One region of the Gordonia paraffinivorans genome, then DNA from elsewhere that is predicted to be linked to it. Evidence: riboswitches for the same ligand, from Rfam matches in the RefSeq annotation. Region 1 holds a riboswitch; the other holds the start of a gene.
The links. Region 1 has a riboswitch for cobalamin ahead of E1P53_RS19715 (CbtB domain-containing protein). Riboswitches for the same ligand answer to the same signal wherever they lie in the genome.
Positions count from the first base shown of each region.

Region 2: it holds a riboswitch for cobalamin, as region 1 does, so the genes downstream of both, E1P53_RS16860 (FecCD family ABC transporter permease) here and E1P53_RS19715 (CbtB domain-containing protein) in region 1, are expected to answer to the same signal.

Region 1 covers NZ_CAACYD010000007.1:1,462,546-1,466,907, forward strand. The annotation lists gene E1P53_RS19710 (ATP-dependent helicase) at 1-1,495, opposite strand, end outside; cobalamin riboswitch at 1,509-1,696, shown strand; gene E1P53_RS19715 (CbtB domain-containing protein) at 1,734-1,991, shown strand; gene E1P53_RS19720 (CbtA family protein) at 2,019-2,846, shown strand; gene E1P53_RS19725 (histidine phosphatase family protein) at 2,872-3,378, shown strand; gene E1P53_RS19730 (acyl-CoA dehydrogenase family protein) at 3,514-4,362, shown strand, end outside.
Region 2 covers NZ_CAACYD010000007.1:838,382-842,743, reverse strand. The annotation lists gene E1P53_RS16870 (excalibur calcium-binding domain-containing protein) at 1-214, opposite strand, end outside; gene E1P53_RS16865 (L-lactate dehydrogenase) at 405-1,358, opposite strand; cobalamin riboswitch at 1,483-1,665, shown strand; gene E1P53_RS16860 (FecCD family ABC transporter permease) at 1,707-2,786, shown strand; gene E1P53_RS16855 (ABC transporter ATP-binding protein) at 2,786-3,631, shown strand; gene E1P53_RS16850 (ABC transporter substrate-binding protein) at 3,628-4,362, shown strand, end outside.

The DNA.
Region 1 (4,362 bases):
CGCGACCGAGTTCCCGGTACGGCGCGGCGCGGCGCACCACCTCGTACCAGTGGTCGACGTCGAGGTCGTCGACGGCGGCCGCCGCGATCGTCTGCTGGGCGAGGATGTCGAGCGGGTTCTGCGGCACGCTGATCTGCTCGATCTGACCGTCGAGCATGCGCTCGACGGTCACCGTGCAGTGCAGCAGGTCGGTGCGGTGCTTGGGGAACAGGATGCCCTGGCTGATCTCGCCGACCTGGTGGCCGGCGCGACCGATGCGCTGCAGGCCGCTGGCCACCGACGGCGGGGCCTCCACCTGGATGACGAGATCCACCGAGCCCATGTCGATGCCGAGTTCGAGCGAACTCGTGGCGACCACGCATCGCAGGCGGCCCGACTTGAGGTCGTCCTCGATCTGCGCGCGTTGTTCCTTGCTGACCGAGCCGTGGTGGGCGCGCGCGAGTACGGGCTCGGCTCCCGAACTGGCACCGCTTCCCATCACCAGCGCCGGTGCGCCCCCGGCGACCGACGGGTTGGCCTTCTGCTCGGCGGGCGAGCCGTGACGTTCGGCGTGGATCTCGTTGAGACGGGCGGTCAGCTTCTCGGCGAGCCGGCGCGAGTTCGCGAACACGATGGTCGCGCGGTTTGCCTCGATCTGGTCGACGATGGCGGCCTCGACGTAGGGCCACAGCGATCCCGCGGTCGGCGAGAACGCGTCGTCGAGTTCTGCGCCGGCACCCTCGGGACCCGGAGGCGGCGGGATGTTCGCCATGTCCTCGACGGGCACGTCGACGCGCAGGTCGAAGGTCTTCTCGGCCTTCGGCTTCACGACGGTGCACGGGGCGGCCCCGGACAGGAAGCCGGCCACCACCTCGGGCGGCCGCACCGTCGCCGACAGGCCGATGCGCTGCGCCGGCTTCTCGAGCAGCTCGTCGAGACGTTCGAGGGTGAGCGCGAGATGGGTGCCGCGCTTGGTCGAGGCGACGGCGTGCACCTCGTCGACGATGACCGCCTCGACGTCGGTGAGCGTCTCGCGCGCCGCCGACGTAAGCATCAGGTAGAGCGACTCCGGCGTGGTGATCAGGATGTCCGGCGGCGACTTGATCAAACTGCGGCGCTCGGCCGCCGGGGTGTCGCCGGAGCGGACGCCGACGGTGATGTTCGGCTCGGGCAGGTTCAGCTCCTGCGCGGCGCGCGTGATGCCGGTCAGCGGGGCGCGGAGGTTGCGCTCGACGTCGACCGCGAGCGCCTTCAGCGGCGAGATGTAGACGACGCGGGTACCGGTCCGTCTCGGCTCGGCGGCCCGCCCGGCGGCCTCGGCGGCGAGCCGGTCGAGGGCCCACAGGAATGCCGCGAGGGTCTTGCCGGAGCCCGTCGGTGCGATGACGAGGGTGTTCGCGCCGTCGGCGATGGAGGTCCACGCGCCCTTCTGCGCGGCGGTGGGCTTGGTGAAGGCGCTGGTGAACCACCGCCGGGTGGGGGCGGTGAAGCGGTCGAGCACCGAGGGGCGGGGCATCTCTCCACTATGTCTCACCGGTGCGACAGACGGCCGTATCGCGTGCGTATAAGGTCGACGTACGCCTGTACGGGGAATCCGGTGAGAATCCGGAGCGGTCGCGCCACTGTGAGCGACGACAACCGGACGCGGTCGGGAGTATCTCGACGGTGTCCGATGTCGACGCGAGCCAGGATGCCGTGCCGGCGGATGAGATCCACAACTCTCCGACGCGAGATCGGCGAAAGGACACCGACACATGACCATCGGAACCCCTGATCAGGGAATCCCCGTATCCGGCACGACAGCGGCCGCGGCCGCACCGCGGGCCATCGCGGTGCCGAACCTCTCCGCGGCGAGCGCCGCGCTCTGGCTGAGCCTCACCGTGCTGCTCGCCGCACTGGCCTACTACTTCCTCGGGTACGACCAGGGCGTGGTGTCGGTGTTCGGCGAGAACACCTACGTGCACGAGTTCGTGCACGACGCACGCCACTTCCTCGGCTTCCCCTGCCACTGAGCGACCGGCGGAAGGGGACAAGTTCACATGGAGAAGAAGTTCATCGGCGCGGGCCTGCTGTCGGGTCTGATCGCCGGCATCATCTCGTTCGTCTTCGCCCGGATGTTCATCGAACCGGTCGTGGGCAAGGCCATCGACTACGAGGGCGCGCGTTCGGAGGCCGAGGAGACCCTCGAACACGCCGCGGGCGGACACCACCACCACGGCGAGGAGGGTGAGGTCTTCACCCGCGCCATGCAGGAGAACCTCGGGGCCGGTGTCGGCACTCTGGTGTTCGCACTCTGCATGGGAGCGTTCTTCGCGGTCGCGTTCACGGTCCTGTGGTCCTACGTCGGCAGGCGGTACCCGGCGACCGACCCGCGCGCGGTCGCGGGCGCGCTCGGCGTGATCGGGTTCGTCGCCGTCTTCGGCGTGCCGTTCTTCGCCTACCCGGGCAATCCGCCCGCGGTCGGCGACGACGAGACCATCGGCGAGCGGACCGCGGCGTTCCTGACGATCACCGTGGCGTCTGTGGTGCTCGCCATCGCGGCCGTGGTGCTCGCGCTGTGGCTGCGACCGCGGATCGGCGGGCTCGTCTCGGGGATCGTCGGCACGGCGGCGTATCTGGTCGCCGTGGGCGTCACCATCGCGGTGCTGCCGTCGTTCCACGAGGTCCCCGAACCCCTGCGCGACGACGCCGGGCAGATCGTGTTCCCGGGATTCCCGGCCGACGTGGTGGGCGATTTCCGCGTGTACGCGATCGCCAACCAGGTCATCCTCTGGACCGTCCTGACGCTGACCTTCGCGGTGGCCCTCGGCGCGATGTCGCGTTCGAGGAGCGACGGGCGGACCGTCGTCGGCGCCGGTTCGAGGTGAGCGCGGCCGGGTGCACTCACCGCTGATGCAGATCATCACCGCCGGGCGCACCGGCCCCAACAGGTCGGTGCGCTTCGGCGGTGAGGCGCCGCTGGACGACCGGGGGCGCCGGGACGTCGTCGCGGTGGCAGGCGGCATCGAACCCGTCGTCGCCTGTGGGCCCGAGCCGGCGACCCTCGAGAGCGCCCGTCTCCTCGGCGCACCCGTCGAGCAGATCGTCGACGACGCGCTGCGCACCCTGGACGTGGGCGCATGGGCCGGCCTCGCGCCGGAACAGGTCCCGCCGCACCACCTCGCGGCCTGGTTCGCCGACCCCGGCGCGACACCGCACGGAGGGGAGAGCATCGCCGGCCTCGTCGATCGCCTCCACGCCTGGCGGGACCACATGATGGACGAGATCGCCGGCCGTGCGGTCGTCGTGGCCATGCCCGTCGCCCAGGCCCTGCTGTGCCGAGAGGCCTCCGACTACTTCCGGACCGAGGTCCGGCCGGCGGCCGTGTACCGGTGGCCCCGGGACCGTACCGGCGGGTGAGACGACGCACGGCGAAGACACGAAGAGACGGAATCGCCGTGATGTGCCTAGACATCGACAGTGACTCCTGACACAGTTGAACCGGCAAAGTGAAACGTGTTCCACCTCGGTGGCTACCGGTCTGGGAGAGTGACGATGTTCGAGTGGTCCGAAGAAGACCTGATGGTTCGGGATGCGCTGCGCGCGTTCATCGACAAGGAGATCCGGCCACATGTCGACGAGCTCGAGTCCGGCCAGCTCCCGCCCTACGACATCACCCGCAAGCTGCTGCAGACCTTCGGCGTCGACCAGATGGCCAAGGACGCGCTGGAGAAGGAACTCGCGGCCGAGGCCGCCGGGGAGAAGAAGGAGTCGTCCGGCGGCGGTGGCGGCGCCATGGGCGGCTCGATGTTCATGATGGTCAACATCGAACTGGCCGGCGTGTGTCTCGGCCTCGTCGCCTCGCTGGGCGTGAGCATGGGCCTGACCGCGTCGACGATCCGCAGCCGCGGCACCCTCGCACAGAAGAAGCGCTGGTTGCCGGAACTGGTGACGATGGAGAAGATCGGCGCCTGGGCCATCACCGAACCCGACTCGGGCTCGGATGCGCTGGGCGGCATGAAGACAACCGTGCGCCGCGACGGCGACGGTTACATCCTCAACGGTCAGAAGACCTTCATCACCAACGGCCCGTACGCCGACACCATCGTCGTGTTCGCCAAGCTCGACGACGGCAGCGACACCCCGATCCGCGACCGCAAGGTGCTCACCTTCGTCCTCGACAAGGGCATGCCCGGTCTCACGCAGGGTAAGCCGTTCAAGAAGATGGGCATGATGAGCTCGCCGACCGGTGAGCTGTTCTTCGACAACGTCCGCCTCGGCAAGGACCGCCTGCTCGGCGAGACCGAGGACACCGGCTCCGACGCCCGCGGCGCCGAGGGCGCCAAGGCCGGGTTCGTCGCCGAGCGCATCGGCATCGCCGCCCTGTCGCTGGGCATCATCAAC
Region 2 (4,362 bases), 620 kb from region 1:
AGAGGTCGGCGTCGACGGTGAAGTTCGTGACCGGGGTGCCCGAGGTCGAGTCGACCGCACCCGGCCTGCCGACACCGTGCGGGTAGTCCTCACGGAGAGCGGTGCAGTTCGGGTAGTCGGTCGCGGCCTGCGCCGGGGCGGCCACCGTCGGCGGCGCGATCATCAGCGCTCCCGCCGCCATAAAACCCAGCACCGTCTTCCGCACAACGCTCATCGTCGACCCTCTTCCACACCGATGCGATCAGGTAAAACCTACCGGCACGCGGCGGGCGGACCAGCATCGGAAGCGAGGATTGGTCCGGTCGAGTGACAGGCACCCGAGCCCACCCGAAGTCGAGGGTCGAGCCCACGATCGCGATGTCCAACCCGCGCGAGCGCACCAACCCGCGATCCTGTCGCCATCCCTACAACCCGAACCTCGCCTGCATCCGGCGCAGCGTCTCCGCCGACGCGAGCAGCCCCTCTCGCTCCTCGTCCGACAGCGGCACCTCGAGCCTGTTACGCGCACCGCCGCGATCGATCACGGTCGGCAGCGACAGGCACACGTCCTCGAGGCCGGGGAACCCGTCGGCGACCGTCGAGACGGGCATGACCCGGTGTTCGTCGCCGAGGACCGCCTCGACGATGCGCGTGGCCGCGAGTCCGATGGCGTAGTTGGTGGCGCCCTTGCCCTCGATGATCTTGTACGCGGCGTGCACCACCTCGTCTCGAATGGCCTCGCGCGCAGCGAAATCCATCGGCGGTCGACCGGGCAGCGGAGTCCACTGCGTCAGCGGGACCCCGCCGATCGTCGCCGACGACCACAGCGCGATCTCGGTGTCGCCGTGCTCGCCGACGATGTAGGCGTGCACGCTCTGCACGGCGACCCCGCAGTGGTCGGCGATCAGGAACCGCAGCCGCGACGAGTCGAGCACCGTTCCCGAACCGAACACCCGATTCGGCGGCAGCCCGCTGACCTCCAACGCCGCGCGCGTGACGACGTCGACGGGGTTGGTGACCATGAGATAGATCGCGTCTGGCGCAACCTCCAGGACCCGGGGCAGGATCGATCGCGTCAGGCCGATTGTGGCCTCGGCCAATTCGAGCCGCGACTGTCCCGGTTTCTGTTTGGCGCCGGCGGTCATCACGACGACGTCGGCACCTGCGCACACCGACATGTCGTCGGAGCCGACGACATCGGCGCGGGGCACGAACTCCAGACCGTGCGAGAGATCGAGGACCTCCGCGGCGACCTTCGCCGCGTTGACGTCCATGAGCGCGATGCTGCGCGCGACGCCACGGATCAGCGCGGAGTACGCGATCGCGGTGCCCACCGCACCCGCGCCGATGATCGCCAGCTTCGTCGGTCGTCCATTCATCGGGTCACCGTCCGCCTCGGTTCGCTTCGGGTCACATCGCCTCGTGGACACAAGGATAGGTGTCGTCGTCGTCCCGCGCCCGACGACCGCCTCGCCGGCGACGCCGCCCGGCGCCGGGGTTGGTACCCTCACCCTCGAGAGCGGTCGCACCCGCACCACGCGGAGGCAAGGGAACCTGGTGGGAATCCAGGACTGGCGCGCAGCGGTATGGGGGACGAACCCGACACACGGCCACTGGGGCAACCCGGGAAGGCGTCGGGTCCGGTCGAACCCGAGTCCGAATACCTGCCGCTCTCGACGAGTCCATCAGCGTCTCGCGCACAGACGCTCAGACCGAGGTGAGAACACGTGTCCCGTCCTCCCGACGGCACGACGCCGGTCGCCACCGCATTGTCGGTGCGGCGACTCCCGTCCGTGCCGCTTGCCCTGATCCTGTTGGCGCTCACGCTGGTGAGCATCACCCTGGCCACCGCGTTCGGCGCGGAGACCATCCCGATCGGAGAGGTCTGGCGCACCGTCGCCGGGCGTCTCCGCGGCGCCGAGGTCGACGCCGCGCATGCGGTCATCGTCTTCGATCTCCGGTTGCCACGGTCGATTCTCGCCGCGATCGTCGGCGGCGGCCTCGCACTCGCCGGTGCGCTGATGCAGGCACTGGTCCGCAACCCACTCGCCGAGCCTTACCTGTTGGGTGTGTCCGCCGGCGCCGCAGTCGGCGCGACCGTGGTCATCACGCTGGGTTCCCTTGCTGTGCTGGGAGTTTGGGCGCTCTCCGGCGGCGCGCTGCTCGGCTCGCTCGCGGCCTCGGTCGCGGTGTACGTCGTCGCCCGTGCGCAGGGAGGGCTGACACCGCTCCGGCTGATCCTGTCCGGGGTGGTGCTGTCGTCGGCGTTCATGGCGCTGTCGTCGCTGCTGGTCTTCACCGCCGCCGACCCGCACGCTGCCGACAACGTCATGTTCTGGATGCTCGGCAGCGTCGCCGGCGCGACCTGGGCAAAGGTGCAGATCGCGGGAGTGGTCGTCGTGGTCGCCGTGGTCGCGATGCTCGCGATCCACTCGTGGCTCGACGCCTACGCCGCGGGCACCGACACCGCGTCGTCCCTGGGGGTTCCGGTTCGCGGCGTCCGCAGCGCACTGTTCGCCGTCCAGGGAGTTCTGGTCGGGGTGATGGTCGCCGTTGCCGGCGGTATCGGCTTCGTCGGCCTCATCGTCCCCCACGCCGCACGCCTGCTCGCCGGCGCGACCCACCGGGCGATGCTCCCGGTCGCGGTCTGCGGTGGGGCACTGTTCCTGGTCTGGGTCGACGTGATCTCCCGGGTCGTGGCGTCACCCCGAGAGATGCCGCTCGGCATCGTGACCGGACTGATCGGCGCCCCGGTCTTCCTGTTCCTGATGGGTCGCCGCCAATACGTGTTCGGCGGGAGCGCCTGATGCCCCCGACCCGATTATCCGCGACCCGACCACCAGCACTGTCGCTTCACGCCCGGGCGGTCGGATGCAGACGCGGGTCCCGGATGATCCTGCGCGACGTGAACATCGACGTCCCGGCCCGCACCCGACTCGCGATCGTCGGCCCCAACGGCGCCGGTAAGTCCACCCTGCTCCGAACGCTGTGCGGGCTCGCATCGCCGGCGAGCGGACGGGTACTCGTCGACGACGACGACCTCGGCAGGCTTCCGGCGCGGCGGCGGGCCCGCTCGATCGCCGTCGTCGGGCAGGACGAGTTCCCCTCCGCGGAGCTGACCGTCGAGGAGGCCGTCGGGCTCGGGCGCACGCCCTACCGATCATCTTGGGCCACGGGCGATTCCGACGATGTCGCAGCCGTGCGCGACGCCCTGCGGGCGGTGGGTCTGGCCGGCTGGGAGCACAGGCCGTGCACCCAGTTGTCCGGTGGTGAACGGCACCGCGTCGTGCTGGCCCGTGCCCTCGCGCAGCAGACCCCGATCATCGTTCTCGACGAACCGACGAATCATCTCGACGCCGCGTGGCGCCTGCGCCTGATGCAGGTGCTCGACGACCTCGAGGCAACGGTGGTCGCGGCGATGCACGACCTCGACCTCGTACTCCGCCACTTCGACGCGGTCGCGGTCGTCGCCGACGGCGGGATCATCGCGCACGGACCACCGCTCGAGGTGCTCACATCCGAGTTGCTGGCCGCGGTCTTCGACGTGGCCGGCAGCGTCGTGCCCCATCCCGAGACGGGGCAGCCCCACCTACTCCTGAACTCGCCCATCGCGTCTGCCCGGCAGATGCTCGACATCGAGGAATCCCTGTGAAACCCACACTCCCCAGCACACTCATCACCGTCTCCGCTCTCACCGCGGCTCTCCTCGCCGGCTGCGGAACCGACAGCACCACAACATCGGCGAACACCGTCACGGTCACCAATTGCGGCGAACAGGTCAGCTTTCCGCAACCCCTCGAGCGCTTCTTCGTCAACGACGGCGGGATGATCGCGATCGCACTGGCCGCCGGCGCCCGCGACAAGATGGTGGCCGTCAGCTCGCTCGCCCGCGACAAGGACGTCCTGCGGCTCGTCTACGGCCCGGAGCAGGTCGACACCCTCAACGAGGTGTCCACGCAACCGCCTACCCTGGAGAACATCGTCGGCGCCCGGCCCCAGGTCCTCTACGCCGGATACAACTACGGCATGAGCGAATCCCGCGGGATCACCCCCGAAATCCTCGCCTCACACGGCATCGACGTGTACCAACTGTCAGAGGCCTGTCGGCAGGTCGACGGACATGCGCAGCGCGGCACGATGGACCCGTGGGTCGCTCTCGACACCGACCTGCGCAACATCGGCACGATCACGGGCAACCCGGAGCAGGGCGCGAAGGTGGCCGATGACATCGCCGCACGACTCGAAACGCTCCGCGCCGCACCTCAACCGGACACCAAGCCGACGGTTTTCGTGTTCGACAGCGTCTCCGACACCATCTTCACGTCGGGATCGTTCGGCGGCCCCCAGGGCATCATCGACGCCGCGGGGGCGCGCAACGCCACC